2 linked regions of the Sporosarcina pasteurii genome follow. The protein of the gene in region 2 interacts with the protein of the main gene of each other region in a pairwise test. Links are inferred from orthologs where the notes say so. Each region holds a gene or a part of one and is shown on either strand. Other genes may lie near its edges. The genes, in order: rpe and eno.

The links.
Region 1: the proteins of eno (region 2) and rpe interact in binary tests that used the Escherichia coli proteins (3 or more experiments, as listed by UniProt). The link is inferred for Sporosarcina pasteurii from one-to-one orthologs.

The regions. Positions count from the first base shown.
Region 1 is NZ_CP160452.1:2,123,763-2,140,391, forward strand. The notes cover bases 12,579-15,386. They hold rpe (ribulose-phosphate 3-epimerase), read right to left. Parts: upstream 14,413-15,386; coding sequence 13,744-14,412; downstream 12,579-13,743. Other genes in these bases: rpmB (50S ribosomal protein L28), read left to right, coding at 12,617-12,805; spoVM (stage V sporulation protein SpoVM), read right to left, coding at 12,940-13,080; AB1H92_RS10085 (thiamine diphosphokinase), read right to left, coding at 13,094-13,747; rsgA (ribosome small subunit-dependent GTPase A), read right to left, coding at 14,416-15,297; pknB (Stk1 family PASTA domain-containing Ser/Thr kinase), read right to left, coding at 15,315-15,386. Also shown: chromosome segregation protein SMC, read right to left, coding at 1-1,705; rnc (ribonuclease III), read right to left, coding at 1,727-2,467; AB1H92_RS10025 (acyl carrier protein), read right to left, coding at 2,608-2,844; fabG (3-oxoacyl-[acyl-carrier-protein] reductase), read right to left, coding at 3,049-3,795; fabD (ACP S-malonyltransferase), read right to left, coding at 3,792-4,739; phosphate acyltransferase PlsX, read right to left, coding at 4,736-5,728; transcription factor FapR, read right to left, coding at 5,725-6,309; ATP-dependent DNA helicase RecG, read right to left, coding at 6,522-8,588; sdaAA (L-serine ammonia-lyase, iron-sulfur-dependent, subunit alpha), read right to left, coding at 8,548-9,459; sdaAB (L-serine ammonia-lyase, iron-sulfur-dependent subunit beta), read right to left, coding at 9,472-10,134; AB1H92_RS10065 (DAK2 domain-containing protein), read right to left, coding at 10,314-11,963; AB1H92_RS10070 (Asp23/Gls24 family envelope stress response protein), read right to left, coding at 11,982-12,344; more of pknB, read right to left, coding at 15,387-16,629. UniProt on the Escherichia coli protein: Catalyzes the reversible epimerization of D-ribulose 5-phosphate to D-xylulose 5-phosphate.
Region 2 is NZ_CP160452.1:2,641,304-2,657,982, forward strand. What follows is about bases 8,547-11,404. They hold eno (phosphopyruvate hydratase), read right to left. Parts: upstream 10,695-11,404; coding sequence 9,399-10,694; downstream 8,547-9,398. Other genes in these bases: AB1H92_RS12705 (carboxylesterase), read right to left, coding at 8,547-8,657; secG (preprotein translocase subunit SecG), read right to left, coding at 8,857-9,084; gpmI (2,3-bisphosphoglycerate-independent phosphoglycerate mutase), read right to left, coding at 10,708-11,404. Outside these bases: AB1H92_RS12670 (glutathione ABC transporter substrate-binding protein), read right to left, coding at 1-674; AB1H92_RS12675 (nucleoside deaminase), read right to left, coding at 1,073-1,561; AB1H92_RS12680 (bifunctional UDP-sugar hydrolase/5'-nucleotidase), read right to left, coding at 1,699-3,720; AB1H92_RS12685 (hypothetical protein), read right to left, coding at 4,091-4,240; SsrA-binding protein SmpB, read right to left, coding at 4,923-5,390; rnr (ribonuclease R), read right to left, coding at 5,441-7,780; more of AB1H92_RS12705, read right to left, coding at 7,911-8,546; more of gpmI, read right to left, coding at 11,405-12,228; tpiA (triose-phosphate isomerase), read right to left, coding at 12,221-12,982; AB1H92_RS12730 (phosphoglycerate kinase), read right to left, coding at 12,995-14,182; gap (type I glyceraldehyde-3-phosphate dehydrogenase), read right to left, coding at 14,286-15,293; AB1H92_RS12740 (sugar-binding transcriptional regulator), read right to left, coding at 15,323-16,354; AB1H92_RS12745 (glutaredoxin family protein), read right to left, coding at 16,662-16,679. UniProt on the Escherichia coli protein: Catalyzes the reversible conversion of 2-phosphoglycerate (2-PG) into phosphoenolpyruvate (PEP). It is essential for the degradation of carbohydrates via glycolysis.

The sequences.
Region 1 (16,629 bases), 510 kb from region 2 along the record:
GTGTTTTTAAATAACCAATTGCTTTTCTAGCATTCACTTCGGAAGAGGTTACGATATGCTGCATAGCTCCACCGAGTGCTGTTTCAACCGCTTTAACATAATCATTTTCAACAGTGATTAGTTCGGCTACAGCACCTTCTATACCGACTAATTTTCCAGCTTCACGTGCGACAAGTACTTCTTTTACACCTGAATAAAACCCTGAGAAATCCGCCTCTAAGCTTTGCAACGCACGTAAACGGCCTTGCATTTCATGTTGTTTATTATGAGCTTTTTGAAGTAGCTCTTGTTTACTTCTTAAATCATCTTCATGCTTTTTTAATTCAATTGCATCGTTTGTATAGTTTTTTGATGCTTCTTTTGCTGATTTCTTTATACGGTCTAATGCTTGTACTTTAAGTTTCTTATCCGCATTTAACGCTTCTAATCTATTTCTTAAGGATACCGTCTGCTCATTAATTTTCTGAGAAGATGTTTTTTCCCCCAATAGACGTTCCTCGATATGCTTTAGTTCATTTCGAATGGTCGCTTCTTCATTAAGTCCGTCAATATAAGATGACTTTAACTCTTCAATCTCATGCTCAGTTTCTTTAACAGAGCGAGTCAACATTTGAGATGTGTCTTTTATCTCCGCTTTTACTTCTTCATATTCTTTATTTAGGACAGTTACATTATTATAGGATTCTTTTATTTTTTCTTCTAAATCCGCCTGTTCAGCTTTTGCGCTCGTAAATTCAGTCTGCACCCGTTCGATTTGTAAACTAGCATTTCGTTCCTTCTCGACGGATAAGAGACGCCTACCTTCCCACTTTTCAGTTTCTGCGCTTACTTGGACAAGTTTTTGTTGCAATGATTCAAATTTTTCCTCTTGCTGATCCAGTAGCTTTTTTATCGCGGAAGATTCAACTTCATTTTTTTCTATCGCCTCAGCTAATACTTCTTTTTCCGCACGTTGTTTTTCTACGGCTATCAACTTTTCTCGCAATTTTTCATGTAACTTTCTGGCATCGTAATTGAGTAGTAATATATCCGCTTCTCGAACATCTCCAGAGATTTCCGCGTGCTTTTTAGCCGCTTCAGCCTGTTCTTTAAGCGGCTCTATTCTAATATCAAGTTCTTTTAATATATCAAGCACGCGGTCGAGATTATCTGATGTCTCAAACAGTTTATGTTCTGCTTTACGTTTCCTTGTTCTATATTTTAATACGCCTGCAGCTTCATCAAAAATATTTCTGCGATCTTCCGGACGGCTATTTAAGATTTCATCGACGCGTCCTTGAGAAATAATCGAAAATGCTTCTTTCCCAAGTCCAGAATCCATAAATACATCCGTAATGTCTTTTAATCTGCATTGCTGCCTATTTAATAAATAAATACTTTCACCAGAGCGAAAGACACGTCGCGTAACGCTAATTTCAGTGTAATCTAGGGGAAACAAACCTTTACTATTATCAAGAATTAACGTGACTTCTGCAAAGTTAAGTGGCTTTCTAGAATCACTCCCCGCAAAAATCACATCTTCCATCTTGGCACCACGTAAAGATTTCGCCGATTGTTCGCCTAATACCCAACGGATCGCATCGGTAATATTACTTTTTCCACTACCATTGGGTCCGACGACAGCTGTAACGCCTGGCACGAAATCTACACCTATACGTTCTGCAAATGATTTGAACCCTATTATTTCAAGCCTTTTTAAAAACATCTAAATCTTCTCCTCAACCTGCTAGCTCTTAAGTTCTGCAATTGCATGTCGGGCCGCTTCCTGCTCTGCTTCTTTCTTCGACCTACCTTTTCCGGTACCGAGTGTTTCTTCATCTAACTGTACAACAGTGATAAATACTTTTGCATGGGCAGGGCCCTTTTCCTCTACTACTTCATAATGAAGCTGTCCATTATTCGTTTGTTGGACAATTTCCTGTAACCGACTTTTATAATCCATCACATGCGAAAAAGCACCGACACTTACTTTTGGAAATACTACTTTTTCAAGAAATGCGGTTACTGCTTCCATGCCTTGATCAGTGTATAGCGCACCGATGAAAGCTTCAAAAACATCTGCTAAGAGAGCCGGACGTGTTCTTCCACCTGTCTGTTCTTCCCCTTTACCTAAAAGAACATAACGACCAAATTCAAGTTCATTCGCAAAGGAAACAAGTGCTGGTTCACAAACAATTGCAGCCCTTAACTTTGTCAATTCACCTTCACTCATCGTAGGTTCAGTCGTATAAAGAAACTGGGAAACACCTAACTCTAACACTGCATCCCCTAAAAATTCAAGTCGCTCATTATCCGTATATTTTTTTCTTCGATGCTCATTCACATATGATGAATGCGTAAATGCATTGTATAAAAGTGACACTTCCTCAAATTGAATCGCAAGTTTTCGTTGCAATTCCTCAAAGTCTTTTCGAACTGTTTGTGGAAGGATCATTTTAGGATTCGTTGTTGTACGTTTACTTGTCATAAGAACGATTCTGCCTTTCCTACGTAATGTATATAATTTTACCTTTTTCAACGACCAGTTGCAAAGTAAAAAAGAGACGCTTCCATCCATTTCAAAGGAAAAGGATAAAAGCGCCTCAGCTAAATTGCATTAGCTTCTAATTAGTTCACTTTTGTTTCGATATATGAAACTGCATCGCCGACAGTTGCAATTTTCTCTGCATCATCATCAGAAATCTCCATATCGAACTCATCTTCTAATTCCATTACAAGCTCAACTACGTCTAGTGAATCTGCACCGAGATCATCACGGAAAGATGCTTCTGCTTTAACTTCGCTTTCATCGACACCTAGACGGTCTACGATTACTTTAGTTACTCGTTCAGTTACTGTTGCCAAATTTGTCACCTCCCCTCAATGATTAAGTAAAAGCGTAAGCGCCTGGTCAGAGACGACAGGCATAAGGCGGTTTGGCGAAGCGGCGCTCTTTGCCGCACAGCCGAAACGACTTATGACCCGAGTCTCTAGGCGCTGAAGCTGGATAGTAAAAGCATAGGCTTCGAAACTGGATATAACTATGTGAAAGGCGCTCCCCTTCACTACTTACATCACCATTCCGCCGTCAACATGGATGGTTTGTCCTGTAATATAATCTGCGTCTTCCGATAGTAAGAATAACACAGTCTTAGCGACATGTTCAGCATTCCCTAGTTTCGCTAATGGAATCGTCGCAAGCATTTGTTCTTTTACATCTTCGCTTAATGCATCGGTCATTTCTGTTGTAATAAATCCTGGCGCTACTGCATTGACATAGATATTACGTGATGCCAATTCTTTCGCTGACGTCTTCGTTAATCCGATTACCCCTGCTTTTGCCGCCACATAATTTGCTTGTCCTGGATTTCCTGAAACACCAACGATGGAAGCAACATTGACAATTTTACCTGCACGTTGGCGCATCATTTGACGTGTAACACCTTTCGTGCAGAGGAAAACGCCTTTTAAGTTAATGTCAATGACATCATCCCACTCGTCTTCTTTCATTCGCATGAGCAAATTATCTTTTGTAATTCCAGCGTTATTTACAAGTATATCAATTGAACCGAATGTTGCAATTGTCTCGTCCACTAAGTTTGTCACACTATCCGCGTTAGACACATCTGCTTGGATTGCAAATGCTTCTCCGCCTGCTTCTTGAATTAGTTGAACAACTTCTTCTGCTTTTTCTTTACTGCCGCTATAGTTGACCACTACTTTAGCGCCTTCACGCCCTAACTGAAGTGCAATTTCACGCCCAATACCGCGCGAAGCACCTGTGACGATTGCTGATTTCCCTTCAAATCTACTCACTTTGACCACCCTTTCGAAGCTTCCAATACTTCCGCTAATGATTGCTCATCGTAAACCGATAACACGGTTGCTTTTCTATCAATCTTCTTAATTAAGCCACTCAACACTTTACCTGGCCCACATTCGATAAAATGTGTCACACCATTTTCTAGCATTGTTCGAACAGAATCTTCCCAACGTACTGGAGAATATAACTGTTCGACGAGTAAATCCTTTAACTGGTTGCTATCCTCAACAATCTCCGCATTAACATTCGCAATGATTGGTGGTGTTGCGTCATGCATTGTAATTTCATCAAGCGTCGCCTTAAGTTTCTCAGCAGCCGGCTTCATAAGCGAAGAGTGGAATGGACCACTCACATCTAACGGAATGGCTCTTCTAGCTCCCGCTTCTTTTAATTCGTGACAAGCTTTTTCAACGCCTGCTTTCGTTCCGGAAATGACGATTTGGCCAGGGCAGTTCAAATTCGCTGGTTGTACAGCATCCCCGCTCTCTGTAATCTTATTCGTAATTTCGGATACCGTTTCAGCATCCAATCCAAGGATAGCCGCCATCGCACCAACACCTGCTGGTACTGCTTCATTCATATACAAACCACGTTTATGAACAGCTAATACACCTTCTTCAAACGTAAGAACACCTGAAGCTACGAGCGCTGTATACTCACCAAGACTATGGCCTGCTGTATAATCTGGTTGAATTCCTTCTTCTTTTAAGCGACTCGCAATCATCGCGCCTACAGTTAACAATGCAGGTTGCGCATTGTAAGTAACTGTCAATTCTTCCTGAGGCCCTTCTTCAATTAGTTCACTTAATGAAAAGCCTAGTACACGGTCAGCATTCGTAAAAAACTCTTTACTCTGCTCATGATTCTCTACTAACTCAGTACCCATTCCTACTTTCTGAGAACCTTGTCCAGGAAATACGAAAGCAATCTTCGTCATTTTGTTAACCCCTTCCCAATCGTTTCATGAATCGTTTCTGTCACTTCATATTGCACCATTGTTCTTGCTTGGCGAATTGCATTATAAATTGCACGGGCATTTGACGAGCCATGCGCTTTAATAATTGGAGCTTTTAGGCCAAATAACCCTGCACCGCCATATTCGGAGTAATCCATTTTATTTTTCAATCCGCCTAACTCGTTCTTCACAAGTGCAGCAGATAGTTTAGTTTTCATCGAGGACATATACACTTCTTTAAGCATTGTGAAAAAGCCAAGTGCAGTTCCTTCAATTGTTTTCAATACCATATTGCCTGTAAAGCCGTCTGTTACAATTACATCGGCCGCTCCCATTAATAGATCACGGGCTTCAACGTTTCCAATAAAGTTGATAGGCGCTTCCGAAAGAATATCAAACGCTGCTTTCGTTAATTCGTTTCCTTTGCCTTCTTCTGTCCCAATATTTAACAGCCCAACTCGAGGCGTTGCAATGCTGCGAACTTTTTCTGCGTAAATACTTCCCATTACGGCATATTGACCAAGATGCTCCGGCTTCGCGTCAGCATTTGCACCGAGATCCAGCATAACAAAGCCTTGGCCGTCTACTGTTGGTAGCGTCGGTGCAAGTGCTGGTCTCTCAATCCCATCAATTCTACCGACAATAAATAGGCCTGCCGCCATGAGTGCTCCAGTGTTTCCCGCCGAAACGCCCGCATTCGCTTCATTTTCCTTAACTGCTTGCGCCATGCGTACCATCGACGCATCTTTTTTTCGGCGAATTGCACGAACAGGTTCATCATCTGGCTCAATAACTTCCGCACAATGAATGACCTTTAAACGTTCATGCTTTTGTAAATAAGGCGCCATCTTTTCTTCATCACCATAAATATGTATATGTATATCTGTAAATTCATTCAAACTTTCCAATGCACCTTGAATAATCTCGCCTGGCGCATGGTCGCCACCCATTCCATCTAAAGCAATAATCATTGTTTATCCTCCTGCTTCTTATCCGTCGTGCGGTACATATAGAATTGTCCTGTAAATACAAGAACATCACCTACAGTTGACTCTACTTTAACCAAGGTACGTCTCTCTTTTACAGTTTCCTTGATTACTTCTGCACGTGCAACAACTCTATCACCGGCTTTGACAGGTTTAAGAAATTCAATATTGGATTTAACTGTCAATGCCAGGTCATCATCCATGACCGCAACAGCTAGTGAATTTGCTTGTGCGAACAAATGATGCCCTCTAGCAATTCCATTTCGTTGAAAAACATGGTCCGCAGTCACATCAAAAATCGAGATGGCGCTAGCATCGAGTTTAATATCAATAATATCGCCAATCACTTCATCTGACCCTAAAGACTTTACTTCTCCGGCCATTGTCTGTGTAGCGACTTGCTTCAAACGTTTACGTAATTCCGGAATTCCACATTCAAGTCGATCCAATCGGATTGTTTGAACACTAACCTCAAAATGTTTGGAAAGGTCTTCATCTGTTACAAATGGATTTTCTTCTATCAATTTCCCCAGACGTAGTTGCCTTTCTTTCTTAGGCATTCGCACATACTTCACCTTCCGATTTAGCACTTGGTACTAATATCAGTATATAAAGAGAGGTATCAGAATGCAAGAAATTTATAAATGCACATAATAAATATTTTTGTAAAACAAAAAGTAGCGGAGAAAGAAGATGCCCCCGCTACTTTGAATCGTTTTATAAATCTGCCTATCTTCCATAATCAAACGCACACACAGAGGTTCGGTACAATCGACTATCAATCCATTCGATCGGTACTTAAAGCGCCCGACTGTTCTAGATTTTCTCTTAGAACACGGTATTCCTCTGAACTCCAAAACTCTTCAGATGCCAGAAGTTGTTCAGCATCTTTCCTTGCTGTATCAAGTGCCCGGTAATCATGAACAAGATCGGCCATTTTAAATTCAGGGAGTCCGCTTTGCTTTTTACCGAAAAAGTCGCCGGCCCCTCGTAACTCCAGATCCTTTTCAGCTAAAACAAATCCATCATTTGTTTCTGTCATTGAATGCATTCGTTCTTTACCTTCTTCTGTCTTCGGGTCTGCTAAAAGCACACAATAGGATTGCTCTGCACCTCGGCCGACACGTCCTCTTAATTGGTGGAGTTGAGATAAACCAAAGCGCGTCGCATCATAAATTAACATAAATGTTGCATTTGGTACGTTTACGCCTACTTCAACAACTGTTGTAGAGACTAGGACATCGATTGCACCTTCACTAAACTCATGCATAATTTGATCTTTTTCATCTGGATGAAGACGCCCATGCATGAGTCCTACTTTAAATTTGCCTTGAAAATATACCGTTAATTGATTGTAGACATCTACAGCATTTTGCACATCAAGTTTGTCGGACTCTTCAATAAGCGGACAAATTACGTATGCTTGGCGACCTTTCTGTAGCTCGCTTGCCATTTTTCTCAAAACCGGCTGTAAAGCATCTTCTTTCAACCAATGCGTTTCAATTTCTTTTCTACCAGCTGGCAATTCATCCAATATCGATACATCCATTTCACCAAAAGCCGTAATGGCTAACGTTCGTGGAATCGGCGTAGCAGTCATAAATAAGACATCGGGGTCTATGCCTTTTTCTCGAAGGACTCGTCGCTGTTCAACACCAAATCTGTGTTGCTCATCCGTAATGACAAACCCTAAATTTTTAAATATAACATCTGGTTGAATAAGCGCATGCGTACCAATCAGTAAGTCAATTTTTCCTTCTTCGAGCATTTCAAGCAGTTGCTTTCGCGCTTTCCCTTTTGTTGAACCTGACAAAAATGCTACAGATACGTTAAAGGGTTCCAGCCACTCTGCAAGAGAAGTTGCATGTTGTTCTGCTAGAATTTCTGTAGGGGCCATCATCGCCCCTTGAAACCCAGCAGTAATGGCCGCATAGAGACCTATCGCCGCAACAACTGTTTTCCCTGAACCTACATCTCCTTGAAGGAGCCGATTCATTCGCACTTCACTTTTAAGTTCAGCACAAAGTTCATTCACAACTCTTTTTTGTGCATTTGTTAATTCGAAGGGCAACGACGCGATAAACTTTTTTACTTTATCAAGATCATAGTTTATCGGCATGCCTCTTTCCGCTTCTTTTCTTACCTTTTTCATCGCTTGCATTTTCATTTGAAATAACAGAAGTTCTTCATAAACAAAACGCCTTCTTGCGTGTTTCATATGTGCAGGACTTAGAGGAAAATGAATCATTTCGAGTGCTTCTTTAATATTCGGTAATTTATACGCTTCAAGTAGGCCGGCTGGTAATGACTCTTCCACTCCATCTCCAATACCATCTAGCGCACTTCTCATAAAACGTCTGAAAGTTTTTTGGTGCATCACACCTTTTAAGCTATAGATAGGTTCGAAGTTTGCATCTTCATCTTTGGGTCCTACTGAAAAATTGCTTACGTTAATCGTTTGTCGTCCACGATCCCATCTTCCGGTTACCGTCACGATATTGCCCGGCATCATTCGGTCTTTTAAATAATGTTGATTAAAAAAGACGGCTTTTACAAGATGCCTACCCGTAAGTAATCTAACTTGTAGGCGTGATCGTTTATTTCCGAAAAATTGAACTGAAGGCTCACTTTCGACCCTTCCTTCAACTGTCACTCTTTCGTTATGCGGCGTTTCAGCCAAATCCTTTAACGTAAAATCATCATGCCGATACGGGAATGTCATAATTAAATCTGAAATTGTGTAAATGCCAAGTTTTTCAAGTTGCTCGCTCGCCTTTTGCCCAATCCCTTTAATCGTTTTTACGTCATGATGAAGGAATGTGGTCACTGTTTTCTTTCGTCCCACCAAATATTTTTGCTTCCAGTGCCTTTCCTGTTGGCGTTGTTGCGAGTCCCCCTTTGGCAGTTTCCCGTAAAGCTGACGGCATAGATTGTCCGATTCGGTGCATTGCATCAATCACTTCGTCTGTTGGAATACGACTTACAACGCCAGCAAGTGCCATATCCGCCCCGACAAGCGCCTTTGCAGCTCCCATTGCATTCCGTTTCACACAAGGTACTTCAACAAGCCCCGCAACTGGATCACAAACGAGCCCAAGCATATTTTTCATGACAATCGAAAAAGCTTCAGCACTTTGCTGTGGTGTTCCTCCAGCCATTTCAACGATTGCAGCTGCAGCCATAGAAGCTGCAGATCCTGTTTCTGCTTGACATCCACCCGCTGCACCTGAAATAGACGCATTGTTAGCTACGACAAATCCAAATGCACCCGTTGTAAATAAATAATTTAACATCTGGTCTCTCGTTGGATTCAGTTTATTTTTCACTGCAAATAGCGTTCCCGGTACAATACCCGCTGCTCCCGCTGTAGGCGTTGCACAAATTGTTCCCATCGCAGCGTTTACTTCATTGGTTGCAACCGCCTTACTCACCGCATCTAATATTAAATCACCTGATAAGGACTTGCCTGAAGCCATATATTTTTGAATTAAAACAGCGTCTCCACCTGTTAAACCTGACGTCGATTGAACGCCCTGTAGTCCTTTTTCCACAGCCTCTTCCATTACCGTCAAATTATTATCCATTTGTGCGATAATTTCTTCACGTGTTCGTCGTGAAAGAAGCATTTCCTGTTCTATCATAATTTCCGAAATCGGCTTACTACTCGATTCTGCTAAGGCGACAAGTTCTTTTACAGATTTGAATAATACTTCCATGTCAATCCCTCCTTATTCCGCTATCGTAGAGACTTGCGTTATGTGTGGCAACCCTCTTAATTCATTAATAATTTCATCATCTATTAATTGATCGACTTCAATGACCATTAAAGCCATTTTCCCTTTTTCTTTTCTGCCAACTTCCATATGTGCGATATTAACCCCTCGTTTGGCAAGCGCATTGGCAACACTCGCGATGAGTCCCGCTCGGTCTTGGTGAACGACGAGTAGTGCAGGATAATTTCCTGAAAGTCTTAACGGGAAACCATTCAACTCGACAACTTCCATTTTCCCACCGCCAATTGAAATTCCCGTTAACTCCATGACACTGTTTTCATCACCAATTACAATCTTTGCAGTATTTGGATGTTCCATTTCTTCCTCTTCGGGAATAAACTCAAATGAAAAGCCAGCCTTTTTTGCATCTTCAAATGCCGTCTTTATTCGTTCATCAAATGTATCGTAATCCATTAATCCGCCAATAATCGCGACATCTGTCCCATGTCCTTTATAAGTCTCTGCAAATGAACCGTATAAATATATTTTCGCCCAATCTGGCTGCCTTCCAAATAAAGTTCTTGCAACACGGCCAATACGTGCCGCACCTGCCGTATGAGACGACGATGGTCCAATCATGACGGGTCCAATAATATCGAATACTGATCTAAATTTCATTTTTCATACCCCCTTCTACTGCACTTACTTCTATTTTACATCAATAGGCGGACGATGCCAAAATACTTTTCACTTTTAAATTTCCCTTCAATAAAGAGAGAAAAAGTAGAGTAGAGAATCTGTTAGATTTCCCTGCTCTACTTTTATTTAGGTTTCTTGAAAAGCCTGACACATTTATTTTATTCAACAGAAATGATATACGGATATAATGGTTGCTTCCCATTATACAACTCAACATCGACATGATCAAAATGCTCTTCTATATAGTCTCCAATGCGTGTCGCTTCTTCCTCACTCACATCTTCACCATATATAACGGTAATAATTTCAGATTCGTCATCAATAATCTTTTGAATGAGTGATTTTGTTACATCTTCTAATGACGGATTCGTTGTGACAATTTTGCCGCTATCAATTCCCATGAATGCACCTTTTTTAATATCAATGCCATCAATTGAAGTATCACGAACTGCGTATGTCACTTGAGCTGTTTTTACATAAGAAGCAGCTTCAATCATCGCATTTTTATTCACTTCGACATCAGCTTCTGGATTAAATGCTAGGATTGCTGATAGGCCTTCAGGAACAGTCGTAGTTGGTACAACTGCTGCTTCAATACCAAGATGTTCTGCTGCTTGCTCAGCAGCCATTACGATATTTTTATTGTTCGGTAAAATTAGAACTCTTTCTGCACTTACATCTTCAATCGCTTTAACGATGTCTTGAGTTGAAGGATTCATCGTTTGTCCGCCTTCAATGACAACTGAAGCCCCGACACTCTTTAATAATTCAGCAATGCCCGAGCCCATTGCTACAGTAACAACCGCATAAGGATGCTTCTCTTTTTTGTCGTTTGCTTTCGTGCCGACAATATCTTCGTGTTGCTGCCTCATATTTTCAATCTTCATATTGATGAGTGAACCATATTTTTGGCTGAATGATAGGACATCCCCAGGTGTTTCTGAATGTATATGTACTTTTGCAATTTCGTCATCAGAAATCACAAGCAGGGAGTCTCCAAATTCACTTAGTTCTTGACGGTATTCTCCCTCATCAAAAGGATTGTCAATAAGTTTTTCGGACTCAAACTTCACCATGAACTCAGTACAATAGCCGTAAATAATATCATCCGTACTCATAAAGTCTTGAACACTTTGATGATGCGCCGCATTTACAAGCTCGTCCATCGATTGAACATCCGTTCTGACCGGCAATTCTTCACCTTTAAGACAAGCCAAAAACCCTTCATAAACGTACACAAGACCTTGACCGCCGCTGTCAACAACCCCAACTTCCTTCAATACAGCGAGTAGTTCAGGTGTACGGTCGAGGGAGGCTTTCGCTTCATCTACGACGGTTTCCATTACTTCAATGACATCATCAGTAGTATTCGCTTTTTCTACGGCCGCATTAGCTGCATCTTTTGCAACTGTTAAAATCGTACCCTCAACCGGCTTCATAACAGCCTTATAAGCCGTGTCAACTCCGTATTTTAATGCGTCAGCAAATTTCTTCCCATCAATTTTCGCTTCACTTTCTATTGCTTTTCCGAACCCGCGAAACAATTGAGAAAGAATGACTCCTGAGTTTCCACGTGCTCCCATTAATAAACCTTTTGAAAGGGCTCCTGCTGTTTCGCCAATATGCTCGACAGTATTAGCTTCAATTTCTTTTGCTCCTGAGGACATTGACAAATTCATATTTGTCCCTGTATCTCCATCCGGAACTGGGAAAACGTTAAGCGAATCAACGTAATCCGCATTTTCATAAAGGTGATGGGCACCGAGCTTCACCATTTCCGAAAATTTCACTCCATCAATAAACTTCATTACCTAAAATTCCTCCTTCTAAAAGTTCGTCACTCGGACTCCCTGAACGAAAATGTTGATTGATTCCACACTAAGACCTACTGTTTTTTGCAATGTATATTTTACTTTCGATTGAACTTGATACGCAACTTCGGAAATTTTAGTGCCATATCCAACAATGACATGAACATCAATATGTGTATCCTCACCAATATTACGGACAATCACACCACGCGCAAAGTTTTCTTTCCGCAATATTTCTGTCAAGCCGTCTCGAATCTGATGTCTAGACGCCATTCCTACAATTCCATAACACTCAATTGATGCTTCACCTACGATTTGGGCAATTACATCATTTGTAATATCAATCTTGCCATATTCATTCTTTACTTCGATTGACATAAATATGTCCCCCCGCATCTTTTTTCGTTCACCCTATTGTACTATACCCGACATTATAATAAAAGAAATGATATTGTATTTAAAAGTGAGTCTATTACAAAAGCTGTTCGCATCTAGGCGCCTTCATCAGCTTTTATTGATTGGATGTAAAGCACATTTACTTGAAAGACCTGTCGAAATCAGTTGCTATTGCCTTTACTTTATGATAAATTAAGTTGTATGCAAATTAATGAGTGCATCATTGAATCTTCACAAACGAGGAGGTAACAAATATGTCTAAACAATGTGTAATTACTGGCCGTAAAGCTGGTGTTGGTAACACGCGTTCACACGCATTAAACTCAAGCAGACGTAAATGGGGTGCAAACCTTCAAAAAGTTCGCATTCTTGTTAACGGAAAACCTAAACGTGTTTGGGTATCTGCAAGAGCATTAAAATCTGGTAAAGTTCAACGCGTATAATCTACAAAAAGAAAGTATAAAGTGTTCTTAGCGAACGCGAATATTTATTATAATAGTACTTTTTTATGTAAATTATTCCACTATAGCAGATTTTATAGTTGATTTAAAACGTGAAAATGCCAAGCTGAGAAATATCAGCCTGGCATTTTGTCGTTTTTCCTTCTTTTCTTCTTATTCGAAGCTTGTTTAGGTTTCTCATCCTTCTGGAATACAACCATGCATTTCCTTACAATTCCACTTACAAATTTAGGTAAAGTAAATGTATAGACGCGCATTCTCCCACTCCTTTCAAGCATCTGAACTCCTTACCATTAAACATATGCCTTCACGGAATGAGATAGTACTAACACTTGTTGCAAGTTCATTACTTGTAAATCTTGTCATACCTAATTCTAGCGTTTCATCAGTAGTTTCATATTTAAAACCACTTAATGTTAACCCTGTCACAGCGCCTTCAAATGCAAAAAAAGACACATACGGTAAACTTTTATTATAAAGTAGTTGATGTACTGCTGGTCGAAGAATTGTTAATTCATTTTGTCGATTACAAATTTTAAAGGAGATTTGTGGATGATCCATTTGAAGACGATATAGTAATTGGAGTGCCGCCGCCATATGATCTAGTCTGCCGCCGGTCACACCCGTTAGTATGATTTGCTCAGGTTGATAGGAAAGCGCCCGCTCAACTGCAAGTTCCGTATCTGTTTCGTTCTTTTCTGCACAAAATTCATCCATTACATTTACAGCAGATTGAATTTCGGCGTATTCTTCCTTTGATACGGAGTCAAAATCACCGACCGCTTCCTGTGGGATGATTCCTGCCATTAGTAAATGAAGCGCCCCTCTATCTGCACCAATAAAAACCGTGGATTCGACCGGAAACTGTGTTAGATTAGTAATCTCTTCCTTCGGTCCACCTGCACAGACAACAGCTAACTTCATTTTTTAATGGCCCCTTCTCCCGCTGCCTTTATTTCTCGTAAGGCCTCTGCCCTGTTTTGCTTTCCAAATATAGCAGAACCAGCTACCAAAATTGTTGCCCCAGCTTCAACACACGGAATAATCGTCTCTTCATCGACTCCGCCATCAATTTCAATTTCAATTGGCAAATTACGTTCCTTAATAATGTTCGATAATTGTTTGACTTTAGGTAATACAGCGTGAATAAACTTCTGTCCACCAAAACCTGGATTTACAGTCATAAACAACACTAAATCTATTTCATCTAACACATGAAGAATTGTTTCCACTGGAGTATGTGGATTTAATACAACACCTGATTTAACGCCATGTGAACGAATTAACTGAAGCGTACGATGTAAGTGCGGGCAAGCTTCAACATGAACCGTAATATAATCTGCACCGGCTTTCGCAAATTGCTCGATATAAGCGTCAGGGTTTTCAATCATTAAATGAACATCTAAGGGCAACTTCGTAACGGGTCTCAATGCTTCTACAACGAGTGGCCCCATTGTAATATTAGGTACAAAATGTCCGTCCATTACATCGATATGAATAAGCGATGCGCCCGCTTCCTCAACTTCGATGACTTCTTCAGCTAATTTCGAAAAGTCAGCAGCTAAAATAGATGGTGCAATTTTGATCATTTCTTAATACCTCGGCTTTCGTTCTTTAATTTCTTTTAAAAAATGTAAATAGTGACGATAACGGAATGATGCAATCTGTCCCGACTCCACCAATTCTTTAACTGCACACCTTGGTTCATTTTCATGTAGGCAACCGCGGAATTTACATGATTTTGAAGGCTCATTAAATTCAATGAAGTGGCTGGACAACTGCACTTTTTCGATATGCTCGAATTCCAGTGAACTAAATCCTGGTGTATCAGCAACTAAACCATCACCGACCTCTAATAACTCTACATGACGGGTCGTATGTTTTCCGCGGCCAAGAGCGTCTGATATAACACCCGTTTTCAACCCTAGCGAAGGAAGTACTGTATTGAGCAAAGTTGATTTTCCAACGCCTGACTGTCCAGCTAATACAGTTACTTTCCCTTGCAATATAGGTTTTAATTTTTTAGGCAACTCGGGGTCGTTAATAAAAGTAACGACAACCTCATACCCTATACTTTCATAGTACTTAGCCACTTCCAATACCGAATTCAATTCAGCTTGGCTCGCTAAATCCTTTTTTGTTAAGCAAATGACTGGTTGAATGCGGAAAGATTCAATGACAGTAAGGAAACGATCTAGTAAATGCGTACTAAAATCAGGTTCAACGATTGAAAATACAAGCAATGCTTGGTCGACATTAGCAATTGGCGGACGAATAAGTTCATTTTTTCGTTCATGTACTTCTGTAATCGTTGCATCATTGTCGCCATCAGGTTTATAGGTGACAAAATCGCCGACTAAAGGGTGTACACCTCTTTTTCTAAAAACACCTCGCCCTTTACACTGTACTAATTGATCATTATTTTGTACGTAATAGAAGCCACTAATCGCTTTTCTAATTTGACCTTCCAGTATTCTTCCCCTCCCTTAACTTAATCTGCGTCACCATAATCGAACTTTTTTTCTTCGATAAGTGTATCGTCCCGCGTAATTCGATATGCGCCTCTTTGATCTTCTTCAAGTTCCATTTTTATAGTCACTTCATCGTTTTCTGTAATTGAAAATTCATCATACAAATCTGCCATCGAATGATTACGGTCTTGTACGTAAATCCGAATGATTTGTGGTGTTTTTTCGTGTTGTTCTCCGTCATCATCAGTCGTTTCATCTTCTAAATATTCAATGGTGACTCTGTGAGTAATATGTTGGACAGGCTTTGGTTCCGTTCCTTTTGAAATCACAACACTGATGACGCCACCTTTTTCGATATGTGTGCCAGCAGCTCGGTTTTGTGAAAGAACATGCCCTTCTGCAACAGTGTCGGAGTTTTCTCTCGAATCGATAGACACTTCAAACCCCAAACTTCTTCCTTGTTCTTTAACCTCTGTTTCACTTAAACCAGACAAGTCTGGAACAGCTAGCATTTCTTTTCCTTTACTCACTGTAAATACTAAGTCCGTCTCATTCGGGTTGATTTCTGTACCCGGTTCTGGATCTTGACCTATTATGGTTCCTTCTGGTTCGTCCGAATACACGTCATTCGGTTCAATTGAGCGATACCCATAATTTGCAAGTAAACTCGCCACTTGTTTAAAATCATCGCCGATATAATTTTCAATCGCGACTAAGTCTTTACCGATACTAACGTATAAAGTAATCTCAGTACCAATTGGTCTTTCCTTCCCTGCTTCTGGGTACGTTTTAATTACTTTGCCAGCTTCAATATCGTCCGAATGTTCTTCAATACTCTCCTGCACGATAAATCCATCTTCTTCAAGTGCTTTAATCGCTTCAGTTTCTGTCATTTCAACAACATCTGGAACCTCTATCTTTTTCAAACCTAATAAACTTGGCAAAAAGTAAATAAGTAGACCGATAATCACTAGGGCTGTAAGGCCACCAACGATAAACGGCCATTTTTTTCGTTTCTTTTTCGGCTCGGCTTTCTTTTCTTCTTGAACAGGCTCATGTTTAATCGTCTGCTCAACACTTCCAAATGCTGGTGCTTCCACAATAGCAGGAATCGCACGGGTCGCTTCATCATCAAAAGGTATCGTAAATTTCTCTTCATTCGCCCGTTCTTGTGAAAGAACTGTAGCTAAATCCTCTTGCATTTCATCAGCTGAACTATAACGCACAGCAGACTCTTTCGCCGTTGCTTTTAATATGACATTTTCAACACTTTGCGGAATCGATGGGAATAAAGCCCGTACAGAAGGTGTCTCTTCTTGTAAATGCTTGAGCGCA
Region 2 (16,679 bases):
TTCACAAGTTTTACTTCCTCGCCAGGTGTCCAACTATCAAACTTAAAATGTCCGGTTCCAACTGGATTTTCTGAAATAGCTGTACCAGGTTTTTGACCATTCTTTATTGCCTCGTAATCTGCTTCAATTGCTTTCGGGCTAATGATTGCGGCCCCACTATGGGATAGATGTGCCAAAATTGGTGAAAACGGATATTCTGTCTTAATGCGAACGATATACTCATCTACCACTTCTACTTCAGAAATCATTTCAAAATAATCATATTTTGATGAAGCAACTTCTGGATCGAGAAGGCGTTCTACATTTATTTTCACGGCTTCCGCATTAAACGCTTCCCCATCATGAAAGCTTACACCTTCTTGCAAGATAAACTCATAAGTCAAATCGTCAATCACTTTCCATTCCTTCGCCAAACCTGGAATTAACTTATTCTCACTGTCACGTTTAATGAGCCCTTCAAAAATTGGTTGTTGAATGTTATGTGACGGCACATCATTCGAGCCAGCCGGATCTAAAGTACTCGCGTCAGAATGAACAGCGACAACAAGGTCCTTTTCTATCTTCCCGTCTCCTGGCTGATCGTTCTCCGCTTCACTACCGCCGCCCGCGCAAGCTGCTAGTATCATAGTGAACGACAATATTAAAACACTTAACCACTTCTTACTATTCTTCATGATGTTGAATCCTCCTAGATATTTTATATTTTTATATAAATTATGTTTTTAGCATAATTATATCTAAATGGTAATGCTCTAAATACCAGGCTCTACCGTTTTCCAAAATAAAAAGAACCCTCAAACAAGAAGAGGGTCCATTCGTAAAGACAATCTTCTCATCTGCCAGGTATTATGAAAATACCTATTGGAATTAGCACCATACCTAAAAAGGCTGGTTGCTGAGACTTCTAAGGGCCATTCCCTCCATCTCTCTTGATAAGAATTGAAAGTATTTAATTATTTAAAAACTAAGTGTTCTTACTATATCATGTTCTAAAAAACAAAACAAGTAGAAAAAGGTAGAATAAAGTCAATATTAACTTCAATCCATCTATTCATTTCTCGTTGCTAGATGCTTAATGTTTCCCTGCATAAAATTGACGGTGGAGTTCGCGAACTTGCTCCGCGAGTTCTAGAACAGGGCCCTCTACTGTAATATCACGCAGTACATCTCGGATTGGAAGATTACGCACGCGCGATTCCGATACATTGATCCCCATTTCGCTCAACCATTGTACCAGCTGCCCGGATGAACTGACATAAACAATTCGCCCCAAACCTACCCAACCGTGGGCTGCAGCGCACATAGGGCAATGTTCACCCGAAGTATATACTGTCGCCTTCTCTCTTTCTTCCAACGTCATATTCTCGGCTGCCCAACGCGCCAAAGCAAATTCCGGATGTTGGGTGTGATCACCACCTCCAACACGGTTACGGTCTTCCGCAAGCACGTCCCCGCTGGCTGACACTAGAACTGAACCAAATGGCTCGTCACCTTTCTCCAGAGCAACTTTTGCTAGTTCAATGCAACGTTGTAAATGCTTTAAATCTTGATCATTTATCATGAATAATCCTCCTTGTACTAATGCTTTGAACTGGACCTTCTTATACTCTATCCGCTGAAAGTTCTTTGATAATCAAATTGTGCTGTTTGTATACATAATATAATGGGACAGGGTTTACGCCTATCCCACCATACGTCTTATTGTGCCAAATCGATAATTCGCCCTTCAATCATTGGAGTAATATTTCCTAAAACACTTAAATGTTCGGCAAAGTTTTCCCAATCACTTTGGCCTAAATCCGTTACTCTACCTGCTTCATATGCTTTTGCAAAAACTGTGTATCCGTCTCCGCCTTTCGCGGTAAATGCATTTGTCGCTACGGTATAAGTCTCATGATCACTAACTTCCGTATAAGTACCATCTACATTTTTATAGGCTACGGAAACAACCCGCTCACCAGAGGCTTTTCCTGAATCGAATGTCACTTTTGCACCTGATACATGTAAGAAACCGCCATTTTCGCGCGGGTATTCTCGGAAACTAATTTCAAATGCTTCTTTTAATTCAGCGCCAGTTAGGTCCATCGTTGCTAACGTATTGCCAAATGGAAGAACTGTAATTACTTCTCCAATTGTAATTGGACCCGCATCAATTGCAGCCCTTATACCGCCACCATTTTGTAATGCCATCATAACTTCTGGATTATACATTTTCGCTTTTGCTAGCATACCGTCTGTTATCAAGTTACCTAATGCTGTTTCATTTTTACGTACACTATCCTCATTCGTTCGTGGATTTTCTAATTTACTTTCCGCTGTTGCTCCAATTTCTGTTTGTGCAATATCTTCTACTCTGTCTGAATATGGTTTCAACATTTCGACAGCTTCTGGATCTGCAGCTTTTTCACTAACAGGGATTAATTCACCCCTAAAGTCATTAATGACACCCTCTTTATCAAACACAATGTCTACGGACCCTAAAAATTGATTGTATTGATAGGATTGGACAATGAGTGTCGGATCTTTCGTTGCGCCAGTTTCATCTTGGTCAACGACTATAGGTTCATTTAATTGTGTGTGGCTATGTCCGCCAACAATCACATCAATTCCATCGACTGTTGCAGCTAAAATTAAATCATTATCAACTGCAGGGTTATCATCATATCCAATATGTGTCAAAGCAATAATTTTGTTGACGCCTAGGTTTTCAAATGCAGCTACTGCTTTTTCAGCTTCTTCAATATAATCACTGAAAGTTATTGCACCAGGACTTGAAATATCGGCTGTCTCAGCGGTTGTCAGGCCAAAGACCCCCACTTTTTCTCCATTAATTTCCTTAATGATTCCATTATAGATTTTCCCTTTTTCAGGTTCGCTTGAAATTAAATCGCTGAATAAGCCATTAAATTTATCATCTCTTGAAAAATCAACATTGGAGCTGACAAATGGGAACTCGGCCGCTTCAACAAAGTCCGCTAAAGCTTGATGTCCCTCTGGTGTTGAACCCAAATCAAATTCATGATTACCAAATGTCATTGCATCATAACCCATTAAGTTCATAAATTGTAAGTCTGCCATTCCCTTAAATTCGTTGAAATACAATGTTCCCGACATGACATCGCCGGCATCAAGAAGAAGAGCGTTCGGTTTTTCTGCTCGCACTTCCTTCACTGCTGTCACACGTTTTGCAATACTGTCTAAATTTCCATGTGTATCATTGGTATGCATGATAGATAGATCAAAAGGAAACTTGATCGCATCTGGATTCGCACCCTTTACATAATCAATTTGTTGAACGTTTCCTGCTCCCCTTATTTCAGAAACCTTATTTCCCTCAATAATCACTTTAGACATTTCAATCCCACTAAAATCGACAATCGTACCTGCTTTTTTAGGTTTGATTGTAACGGAAGTATCTTTAAATCCATCACCATAAAACTCCGCATAACTACCGGTGAATACAACGCCATTCTTTATTGTTGACATTGAATCTAGTGTAATCGAAACACTTGATTCGTGGATCATCAATTTTCCAGTTTTATAGTTGTTTAAATCATATACTTTATCGAAATCCGTTACTGATGATGCTTGTTCTTTTATTACATTAGATGAAGTCATCGCAGCTCCGACTGTTGCCTGCAAGCCTGTTACTGATAAACTAACCGCTAAACTTGCTGACAATACTAGATTTAAGCTTTTACTCCATTTACTTAAACGCATTCAGTTAACTCTCCTTTTTTTACTAGAACAATTAATCCAAAAATAATAGTTTTGGCAAATCTCCTAACCAAGAATTATATTTAACTTAATATTCTAGTTTTTATTCAAATCAAGTTTAGTATAAGTATCAGCCAATAATATGTCAATTGCAGCTATGTAATCGAAGTACACCAAAAAACGACTTCATCCTGAGATGAAGTCGTTTTTTTTACTTTGTTTATCACATTCAAAATGTATGGAGACGGCGGGAGTCGAACCCGTGTGCAAAGACTCTAATTACTCAAGCATCTACTCGAATAGATTATCGATTGATTTTCGCGTATTAGTTTGCCACTAGCCTATTTTGATAAAAGGAAGAAATATCTTCCTTTTATTTATCTGTTTGTTTTTGCTTCTTTTTCAAATACTCCGTACGTAATTTTTCAAGATGCTGCTTTTTATCAAATTGGGCAGGCTTGTTTTTTTCATGATACTTTGTCACAGCTGCCTTACCTTTATTATCCAATTGATATTTTCCCACTTTTTTTCACCTACTTTTCTTGTCTTTAAAGAGAATCTATTCGATAAATATAATATATCCTGTTTTACTGCAGTAAACCTTATTAGTGTCCTGCGTGAATCGCACCTTTGCACCACACAATTCAAACCAATTCTGAATGATGAAGATGAAAATAGGGATATTGAACAAGAGTACAACTCCCGTTCAATATCCCTACTCATCAAAAACATTGATACGACTACATTTATCAGCCATAAAATTATGGAGACGGCGGGAGTCGAACCCGCGTCCAGAGGCCCCAACACTTAAGCGTCTACGCGCATAGATTGACTACTTAGGTTTCGCGCATCATTATGCCGTCAATCACGGCGTCCTGTGCGCTATCCTGGTAATCTCTTCTAGTTACCTCAGGAGGCGATAACTAGCGTATCCCACTAATAAGTGAACCTTAGCGCGCCACATGGGCGATGGTACGATAAGGCAGATTCAGTCAGCTATTAAGCTGCGAATGCTAAATTGTTGTTTGTTTTGCCTGTTATTATAAATGGCGTTTTTACGGAGCCGACCCCTCCGACGCGCAACTTAAGCTCAGACTACCCCTGTCGAATCCGTAACGTCCCCGTATAATGGGAAGTTAGGAGTACCTATAAAAGGTTCCGAACTACTGCTACAAGAAATAGTATACTATAATCTCAGTAAAAAATCAATACTGCTGTCTGTCTTTTAACGCACGCGCCATGTCCCGCTTCGCTTCTTTACGCTTTAGATCTTCACGTCTATCGTGATGCTTTTTACCTTTACCAACGCCGATTAATACTTTTGCGAAGCCGTCTTTTAAATGCAATTGAATCGGAACAATCGTATATCCTTGTTGTTTTGTTTTTCCGATTAACTGATTAATTTGTCGTCTATGCAAAAGAAGTTTTCGCGATCTAATCGGGTCATGGTTAAAACGGTTCCCTTGATCATAAGGACTAATATGCATATTTAAAATCCACGCTTCGTTATTTCTAATTTGAACGAATGATTCTTTCAATTGGACCTTCCCTGCACGGATCGATTTAATTTCTGTGCCTTGCAGGACAATTCCCGCCTCTATCGTGTCTTCAATGGCATAATCAAAGTTTGCTCTTCGATTTCTTGCAAGAATTTTTCCTTTTCCTTTTCCCATATTATGTTTCCCCCTACTACAGCCAAGGGACAAAATAAATGTCCCCGGCATTATCTTCTTTTTCTTGGACTTCTTTTTGATTTTTTGGCAATACCTTCATAAAACTTTTTCTTTTGATTGCCTCGCTTAGACTTTCGCTCATTATTGGCATTCGACGATTTGCCTTGCTGTCTTCCGCCTTGATTTGAACCTCGTTTCGTATGAATCACTTTAGGCGCTTCTCTTCTCGTGCGATGCATATTCGGTTTCATTCCAACAAGTTCAAAATCAATTGCGGATTCTTCAGGTTTAACCGCAACAACACGAATGGTTACTTCATCGCCAAGTCGGAATTGCTTCCCTGTATGCTCACCAATCATGATCATTTGCCTGTCGTCAAAACGGTAATAATCATCCGTCATATAACTGACGTGGACAAGCCCTTCAATCGTATTTTCAAGCTCAACAAATATACCGAAATTCGTGACTGAGGAAACGATTCCTTCAAATTCCTCACCAATTTTATCAACCATATATTGTGCTTGTTTCAGTGCGGTCGTATCACGTTCCGCGTCAACTGCACGACGTTCACGTTCTGACGTATGTTCCGCAATTTCCGTCAGATTTGCATTCCAGTGTTCTATCGTTGTGTGCGAAACGTCCTTTTCAAGCAAATACGTGCGAATTAAACGATGAACGATCAAATCCGGATAACGTCGAATTGGCGCTGTAAAATGCGTATAATACTCAGTCGATAAACCAAAGTGTCCAAGGCTTTCCTCAAAATATTTCGCCTGTTGCATGGACCGTAATAACATTGTAGAAATGACCGCCTCTTCCGGCAAGCCTTCAATAGATTCAACAATTTCTTGCAATGCTCTCGGATGCACTTCATTTCCAGCACCTTTGACGACAATCCCGAAATTCGTTAAAAACTCGAAGAACTTTTGCAGTTTTTCCGCTTTCGGATCTTCGTGAATTCGATAAAGAAACGGAACTTCCATCCAGTGGAAATGCTCTGCAATCGTTTCGTTTGCCGCAAGCATAAACTCTTCTATTAACCGTTCAGATACTGTTCTTTCAAGTACAACAACATCTGTCGGCCAACCTTCTTCATCTACGAGCACTTTTGATTCTTTAAAATCAAAATCGATAGCACCGCGTTCCATTCGTTTATTACGCAATATAGCAGCGAGATCCGCCATATCATTTAACATCGGAACGATATGTTCATATTTCTTAATAAGTTCCTCATCTTTTTCTTCAATAATTTGGTACACATCTGTATACGTCATTCTTTCTTTGGAATTAATGACGCTTTCATAAATTTCGTGTTCAATCACTTTTCCGTTTTGATCAATCGTCATTTGACAAGTCAGTGTCAAACGATCAACGCCAGGATTCAATGAACAAATGCCATTGGATAACGCATGCGGCAACATCGGAATCACACGGTCTGTTAAATAAACACTGGTGCCTCTGTCAAACGCCTCTTCATCCATCGGGGAGTGTTCCGTCACATAATAACTCACATCAGAGATATGGACATACAACGTATAGGTTCCATTGTTATGGTTCACAACGGCAATCGCATCATCTAAATCTTTCGCATCTGCCCCGTCAATTGTAATCGCCATTTCATTACGTAAGTCACGACGTTTTCCGATATCTTCTTCACGTACTTCGTTCGGCACACTTTTCGCATGGTTAATCACTTCATCTGGAAATTCGATGGTGATTCCATGTTTATAAATAATCGATAAAATATCAATGCCTGGGTCGTTTTTATGGCCTAATATTTTCGTTACCATGCCCGTTGCGGATTTTGTATCTCCAGGCCAACCAGTAATTTCAACAATAACTTTATGACCTTCTACCGCACCAAGTGAATCACCTTTTGCAATAAAAATATCCATCGGCAGCTTTTTATCATCTGGAATCACAAATCCAAATCCGCGATTATCTTGATAAGTCCCGATAATTTGAGTCGTTTTCCTCTCTGCGATTCGCGTAATCGTTCCTTCTCTTCTTTCACCTGAACTGCCGCCTGATACACGGACAAGTACGATATCTCCATTCATCGCCCCATTTACTTCATGCGGCGGTATGAAAATGTCGTCCATTCCTTCTGCTTCTGGTGCCACAAATCCAAACCCTTTTGCATGCCCAATAAACTTTCCACGCACATGGTTCATGCGCTCAGGAACGCCGTAACGATTTGTTCTCGAGCGGATTAAATACCCGCCCTGTTCTAAGTGAACGAGCATTTTCACCAGTTCTTTAAATTCAGCTGCTTGTTCGATTTCTAGCATGTCTTGAATCTCTTGCACCGTCATCGGCTTATATGATTCTTCTTTCATCATCTCTAAAATTTTGTCTTGTAGTTCTTGAGCGAACGTATCCAAAGACATCCCTCCCATTCGTATTGATTACTCGATGTAATCTTGTTTAATTCAACCAACCATTTCAACTTAGTTTAGCCTTTTATTCTCTTTTTATCACTTTCATGACTATGTACAGTATAGGCATTTAAACTTTCATTCACACATGCCAATCTAGTGACTCTAAGAATTGATAAATATCTTCATGCAGCTGTTCTTTTTCTGGTCCAAGTGTTATGACATGACCTGACTCCTCATACCATTTTAATGTTTTATCATCCGCTTGTATATCTTCATAAATCACATTCGCGGAATCTGGTTCAATAACTTTATCTAAAGAACCTTGTGTCACAAAAGTTGGTGTGTAAATATGGTCAACATGTTCACGTACTTCGTAAATTAATTCACGTAAGTCCTTCAGTGACGGCATCGTTTGACCACGTAATTTTTCTACTTCTTCCTCGATTACTTCTTTGCTTTTTCCTTCGTACTTCTTATATTCACCGGCGTATTGAAGAACTCCTTCATACATTAGGTCAGTCGTTCTCATGGACATTGGGGCACACATTGTTACAATTCCCTTTAATGGAAGGTTATAACCTAATTTTAAAGAAAAAACACCGCCGAGTGATAATCCAGCTACTGCGATTTCATCATAACCCGCGTCTTTTAGTTGTTGATAGCCAGCTAGAACATCTTCCCACCATTCTTCGGGTCCTGTTTGAATTAATTCCTCAGGCGGTACACCATGTCCCTTATAATGAGGAGCAAGTGATGTATACCCTTTTTTCTCCAAGAAACGCCCAAGCATACGTACATCCGCAGACGTCCCTGTAAATCCATGTAACAATAATACAGCACGTGGACCTTGTTCAAAAAAGAAAGGTTTCGGTTGTGCAATTCTCATTTTTAAATAAACCTCCGCGTATTTCTTTTTAGTTTTACTTTGCAATACATCTATAATTTCCCATCTATACATTAGTGTAGCATTCATTGCTTAATCTATTGTAGTATAAGGCTTCAAAGCACTAAAAAAGCCTGAGCATTCGTAATCGGAATGTCAGGCGATTATTATTTATAAAAGTTATATCGTCATATTGAATTCATTAAAATTTAACAACTAAAATAGCGAGGACAAAAAATAAGACCGAAAGAATGATTGTCACCCGTTGGAGAACTAAGTCAAGCCCGCGTGCTTTTTGCTTCCCAAAAAGCTGCTCGGCTCCACCAGAAATGGCTCCCGAAAGACCTGCACTTGATCCAGATTGTAATAATACAACTACAATTAATGATAATGCTACAATTACTAGTAAAGTCATTAGCAATACGTGCATCCTGTTCCACCTCCTGATAGAAACTCCACAACTCCATACATTTTACCAAATAGATGAAAATGTTACAACTGTAAATTTAATTGGCTCTATCTGTAACTGGTCATTTCCTCCCGTTTTTTCGGTCGGCGTTAGCGTTGAGTGCCGCCGTTCCATATGTTTACCGATGATTTGGCAGACATCATGTGAGGTTGCGCGGACATAATGTTGATTTGCTCGGACATAATGTTGATTTGCTCGGACATATTCCAGTGAAGAACGTACATTTAACGCTGACCAGCAAAAAACCCGCCAAGTGGCGGGTTTTCTTCTAAATATTATTTCTTTAAGTTATAAAAAGTTTGCGCGCCGTAGTATTGTGCTGTTTCGTACAATTGGTCTTCGATGCGAAGCAATTGGTTGTACTTTGCAACACGGTCTGAACGGGATGGTGCACCTGTTTTGATTTGACCAGCATTTGTTGCAACAGCGATATCAGCGATTGTTGTATCTTCCGTTTCACCTGAACGGTGGGAAATCACTGCTGTGTAACCAGCTCTTTTCGCCATTTCGATTGCGTCAAACGTTTCTGTAAGAGTACCAATCTGGTTCACCTTGATTAGAATGGAGTTACTGTTTCCTTCTTCAATTCCGCGCGCTAATTTTTCAGTGTTTGTCACGAATAGGTCGTCTCCAACGAGTTGTACACGGTCTCCAATACGCTCTGTGAGCAATTTGAAACCATCCCAGTCATTTTCGTCGAATCCATCTTCAATCGAAATGATTGGGTATTTATCGCAAAGCGCTTCATACCAATCAACCATTTCAGCAGATGTTCTTTCAACACCTTCGCCTGGAAGATCGTAAACGCCTTTTTCATTGTTGTAAAGTTCTGAAGCTGCAACGTCCAATGCAAGAAGAATTTCTTCGCCTGGTTTGTAGCCTGCTTTTTCAACTGCTTCAATAATCGTGTCAAGCGCTTCTTCACTTGAAGCTAAGTTTGGTGCAAATCCACCTTCATCACCGACAGCTGTATTTAAACCTTTGCTTTGTAAAACATCTCTTAGACTATGGAAGATTTCTGCGCCAACGCGAAGTGCTTCACGGAACGATTCAACGCCTACAGGCATGATCATAAACTCTTGAATGTCAACGTTGTTATCCGCATGCTCGCCACCGTTTAAGATGTTCATCATCGGAACAGGAAGCTGTTTAGCATTAACGCCGCCTAGATATTGATACAAAGGCATGTCTAAGTAATCTGCAGCTGCATGTGCAACAGCCATAGATACGCCAAGAATTGCGTTCGCACCCAGATTTCCTTTGTTTGGCGTTCCGTCTAAGTCGATTAACGCTTTGTCAATTGTTGCTTGGTCCAGGACTGAATAAGTTTCTTCTAGCTCGTCCGCAATATCTTCATTAACATTCTCTACTGCTTTCAAAACACCTTTACCAAGGTAACGATCTTGATCGCCATCGCGTAGTTCAACTGCTTCGTATTCACCTGTTGATGCGCCAGAAGGAACCATTGCGCGTCCGAAAGCGCCACTCATTGTTAACACTTCAACTTCTACTGTTGGATTTCCTCGTGAATCAAGAATTTCTCTCGCTTGAACGTTTGTAATAATTGGCATGAAAATCTCTCCTTTAGAATAATGGTTTTCCAGTCATTTTTTCCGGTTGATTTAATCCTAACAATTCCAACATTGTCGGTGCAAGGTCCGCCAATATACCGTCTGTACGTAATGATAAGTCTTTTTCTGTAATAATAACAGGTACAGGATTGGTTGTATGGGCTGTCATCGGTGCACCGTCTGTATTAATCACTTCATCAGCATTCCCGTGGTCCGCCGTAATAATCGCAGTTCCACCTTTTTCCTCCAAAGCATCAATGATTTTCCCTAAACATTCATCTACTGTCTCAACCGCTCTAATTGTCGGCGCCAACATCCCACTATGCCCGACCATATCCGGATTCGCAAAATTTAAGATAATCGCGTCAATCGAATCACCTTCAATTTTGCGAATTAACGCATCAGTGACTTCATAAGCACTCATCTCAGGCTTCAAATCATACGTTGCCACTTTTGGGGAATCGATTAAAATTCGCTCTTCCCCTTCAAATTCATTTTCCCGGCCGCCACTCATGAAAAATGTCACGTGAGGATATTTTTCAGTTTCAGCAATTCGCAACTGTGTTAGGCCATTTGCTGAAATGACTTCACCTAACGTTTCCTTTAAATCTTTTGTGCCGAACACAACATCTGAAACGACATCATCACTATAATGTGTGAACGAAACAAATTTGAGGTTTTCAAATTTCGTTGTGACAAACTCCTTGAAATTCTCATCTGTGAAAGCACGAGATAGTTGGATCGCACGGTCAGGTCGGAAATTGTAAAATACAACCGCATCCCCGTCTTCAATTGTCGCAACTGGTTCTCCTGACTCTTCAATGACAAATGGTTCTACAAACTCATCGTGAACATTTTTTTCATAAGATGCGAGTACCCCTTCAGATGGAGATTGAGCTGTTTCTGCTGCGCCATCTACAAGCGTCCGGTACGTTTTTTCAACTCGTTCCCAACGCTTATCGCGATCCATCGCATAATAACGTCCTGTTACAGAAGCAATTTTTCCAATCCCGACTTCTTCGATTACTTCTTCAGTTTGTTCAATATAATCCAATGCAGATTGCGGGCTTACGTCTCGTCCATCTAAAAATGCATGAACGTAAACTTTTTCTAACCCTTTCCGATTGGCAAGCTGAAGCAACGCAAAGAGGTGCTCATAATGACTATGTACCCCGCCATCCGAAAGCAGCCCCATTACATGGAGTGCTGAATCATTCTTTTTCACATGATCGACTGCCTGAAGCAGCGTTTCATTTTCAAAAAAATCCCCTTCTCGGATTGACTTATTAATACGCGTTAAATTTTGATAGACGATGCGACCAGCACCAATATTTAAATGTCCTACTTCAGAATTCCCCATTTGGCCTTCAGGTAATCCAACTGCTTCACCACAAGCTGTGAGAGTTGTATAGGAATACGTTTCCTTCAGCCGATCAAAGTTTGGTTTATGCGCTTGTTGTACCGCATTTCCTGAAATTTCTTCACGTAAGCCAAAACCGTCTAAAATAATGAGTGCGACTGGTCCTTTACGCATTTGCACCAGCCTCAACTAACTTTAAGAAAGATGCAGGCTCTAAACTCGCACCGCCGACCAATGCGCCATCAATATGTTCCATGGACAGTAGTTCTTCAATATTGTTTGGATTTACACTTCCGCCGTATTGAATTCGAACAGCATTTGCAACGTCAGCGCCGTATAAGTTTTCAATTGTATTACGAATCGCACCGCAAACTTCATTCGCATCTTCAGCCGTTGCTGTTTTACCCGTTCCAATTGCCCAAATTGGCTCATAAGCAATGACTGCCTGTTTAGTATCTTCTGCACTTACATCTGCAAACGCTTTCGTTACTTGGTCTGAAACGACTTTAACCGTTGCATCGCTTTCACGTTCTTCCAATGTTTCACCTACACAAACAATTGGTGTCAGTCCATTTTCAAATGCAGCTTTTGTTTTTGCGTTAACAGACGCGTCAGTTTCATTGTAATACTCACGACGTTCTGAGTGTCCAAGAACAACATGCTTCACACCGATACTCGCCAGCATTGCCGGGCTAACTTCACCAGTAAATGCCCCTTCTTTTGCTTCGTGCATCGTTTGTGCACCAATGCTTAATTTCGATTCTTTCGCCATTTCTACAAGGTTTTCTAAATACAAAGCCGGAGGACAAACAATCGCTTCTACCTTTTCAGATAGCGGAATATTGGGTAACACTTCTTCCGTAAACTGTTTTGCCTCTTGAGCTGTTTTATGCATTTTCCAATTTCCCGCAATAATTCTTTTACGCAAAAATCTCACTCCTCATTCATTATCGTCTAACGCAGTAACACCTGGTAACGCTTTACCTTCCATGAACTCTAGTGAAGCACCGCCACCTGTAGAAATATGATCCATTTTTTCACCTAGATTAAATTTCTCAACAGCAGCTGCTGAGTCTCCGCCGCCAATCACCGTGTAACCTACAGTTTCAGCCATCGCTTCCGCCACTTGTTTCGTACCACCCTCAAATGGTTCTAGTTCAAATACACCCATCGGTCCATTCCAAATCACTAACTTTGAATCCTTAATGACATCTGCATAGTTCTTTGCAGTTTCTGGTCCAATGTCTAATGCTTCCCAATCGCTTGGAATTGAATCAACTGGTACAACTTTCGTATTTGCATCTACCGAGAAATCATCCGCGATGACAACATCTGTCGGCAAATGGAATTTCACACCATTTTCTTCTGCTTTTTTAATAAAGGACAAAGCAAGGTCCATTTTATCTTCTTCAAGTAGAGAGTTACCAATTTCATAGCCTTGCGCTTTTAAAAACGTATAGGCAAGTCCTCCACCAATAATTAAGTGATCCACTTTATCTAATAAATGATCAATCACACCAATTTTATCCGCAACTTTCGCGCCACCAATAATGGCAGTAAATGGACGTTCTGGTGTTGATAGTGCCTTACCAAGTACATCTAATTCTTTTTCTAAGAGCAATCCTGAAACAGCTGGAATATACTCTGCAATACCTGCTGTTGAAGCATGTGCTCGGTGTGCCGCTCCAAATGCATCGTTTACAAAGACATCTGCAAGTTCCGCAAACTGTTTCGCTAATGCAGCGTCATTCTTCTCCTCGCCCGCATGGAAACGAACGTTTTCTAACAATATGACATCGCTGTTTTGCATGTTAGTAACCGCATTCACAACTTCTTCACCAATCGATGCATCCAGTTTCATCACTGGCTTTTCTAACAGCTCTGAAAGTCTTTCGCTAGCTGCAGTAAGACGCATGTCTTCATGGACTTCGCCTTTGGGTCGTCCGAGATGGCTCGCTAAGATTACTTTTGCACCTTGATCAATTAAGTATTGAATCGTCGGAATCGCAGCACGGATTCGTGTATCATCCGTTATGTTCCCTTCCTCCATTGGCACATTAAAATCTACGCGACAAAATACGCGTTTTCCTTCAAGTTGCATATCTTTCATCGTTTTCTTTACCTTCATTAAAACTTGCCACCTCCAAGTTTATTAAAAAAATAAGGAACGGGGTTCCCCGTTCCTTCTACCCAACTATATTATAAGGGGTGTTTTGCGTTATGGCTATATTTTACAATCCTTTTTTGTACATATGAAGCGCTAAATCGATACAACGTGCAGAATATGCAGTTTCATTGTCATACCATGCAATTACTTTGACCATATTGTCGACTAGCACCATTGTGGATAGTCCATCTACTGTTGAGGAAGATGGATTGCCGTTGTAATCAATCGATACAAGTGGTTTATCTGAGTAAACTAGGATATCTTTTAATTCATTCTCAGATGCGTCTTTAAATGCTTGGTTTACATCTTCAGCAGTAACATTTTCGTTTAGCTCTGCTACGAAGTCCACCATGGATACGTTTGGCGTTGGAACACGAACTGCCATCCCATCAAGTTTTCCTTCTAACTCAGGAATTACTTTCGTTACCGCTGAAGCAGCACCTGTACTTGTTGGAATCATTGATTCTGCTGCTGCACGTGCACGTCTGTAGTCTGAGTGTGGTAAATCAAGCAGATGCTGATCGTTTGTATAAGCGTGAACAGTTGTCATTAAACCACGATTTACTCCGAACTTTTCATGCAATACTTTTACAACTGGCGCGAGACAGTTTGTCGTACATGAAGCGTTGGAAACAATATTGTCTGTTTCAGGGTTATACGCTTCATGGTTCACACCCATAACTAATGTAGTCACATCGCCTTTTGCCGGTGCTGAACAAATTACTTTTTTCGCGCCTGCTTCTAGGTGTTTTGCTAGAGATTCTTGATCCGTAAATCTTCCTGTTGATTCAACAACAACATCTACGCCAAGCTCTCCCCAAGGAAGTGCTGCTGGGTCTCTCTCTTCATAAACACGGATTTTCTTACCGTTTACAACGATATCATCGCCATCCGCGTGTACCTCTGCATCAAATGTACCGTGAACGGAATCATACTTTAAAAGATGTGCAAGCATGTTGGAATCTGTTAAGTCATTAATTGCTACAATTTCAATTTCCTCGGATTTTAAAGCTTCACGAAACACAACTCTACCAATACGTCCAAAACCGTTAATTGCCATTTTTAATGTCATCATAAACCCCTCCAAAATTATATGAAATTTTAATTTGCGATTTGTTTCAACATTTCTTGTGCTGCTGCTTCGTCAGTAATTAAAACTGTTTGCTTTGGCGCAGTTGACATATATGCCAATATGGCCTCTGCTTTACTGCTTCCGCCTGCAACTGCATAAATCAGTGGCACTCGCTCTAATTGGTCAATCTGGATACCGATTGTACGAATTCGATGTACAGCTTTCCCTGTCCGATTGAAATAATAACCAAATGCTTCACCTTTTGCCTCTGCTGTTTGAAGCATTTCTTTTTCTTCCGCAGATGACTCCCGTAAGTTCGCCATCGTTTGCGCCTCTCCAATGCCATGTATCACGCAGTCGACCTGCTCATATAACTGAATCATCTTTCGTACAGATGGTTCGTTCTGGAATGCTTTATGCGTTTCTTCACTTAAAGATTCCGGATAATAAAATGTTCTATATTTCCCACCACATGCTTCCGCAAAGGATGCCGCAATGACATTTGCCTGTAACCCAATATCTTCTCCGACACCGCCACGAGCAGCGATGAATAGTAATTCCTGTAAATCAGTTGCTTTTTCGATGTAATTTGGAATCGACGCGATCGTACTACCGCCTGTTACGGCTATAATTTGCCCATTATCAATAGCTGAAACGAAAGCTTCCGCTGTTTTCAAACCAAGTAAATTTTTCGTTACAGGATTTCTATCGCAATCCCCTGCAACAATTTTAACCGCGGAAATCCCAAGATATTCTTGAAGTCTTCTTTCCAGAGACGAACGACCCGTCCACTTTTCCATTATTGGTTCGAGTGCTGTGAGCACTGCCAATCCTTCATCTGTTACCGTTACCCCATTTTTTGCAACATTTATGAGTTGCTGGGTTCTTAAAAGATCTATCATCGTACGCGTTTCACGTTCCGATAAACCAGCCATCTCACCTAATGGGCGTCTACCTATTGGGCCAGCCATATTAATATATTTCAGTATTCGAAACCGCTCTTGTAATACTGTAATCATTTCAGGCACGAGCTTACCGTATGCCTCCATCGAAATATCCAAAAACCATCACCTCCACAAACATGGTCACATGACGTCCCACTAAAACAAGGAACGTCCCACGTAGTGTAAAAAAATATTCCTACATATTTATTGTCTTTAAAATAAATGCATATTAATGCTTATTGCCGACGTACATGTAAGAAACTATTATTCCAAAATTCTTCCCTATCTGTTTAGTAGTATACAGTGCATCTTTCAATTTATCAAACTAAACGCAAAACTTTTTTGAAATTTAAAAAGTAAAAGTAGATGTCTCATTCTTATATTATGTACCCGTTCTTGTAAATGATACACCTACTTTTACCCATTATTTTTCAAATAAATC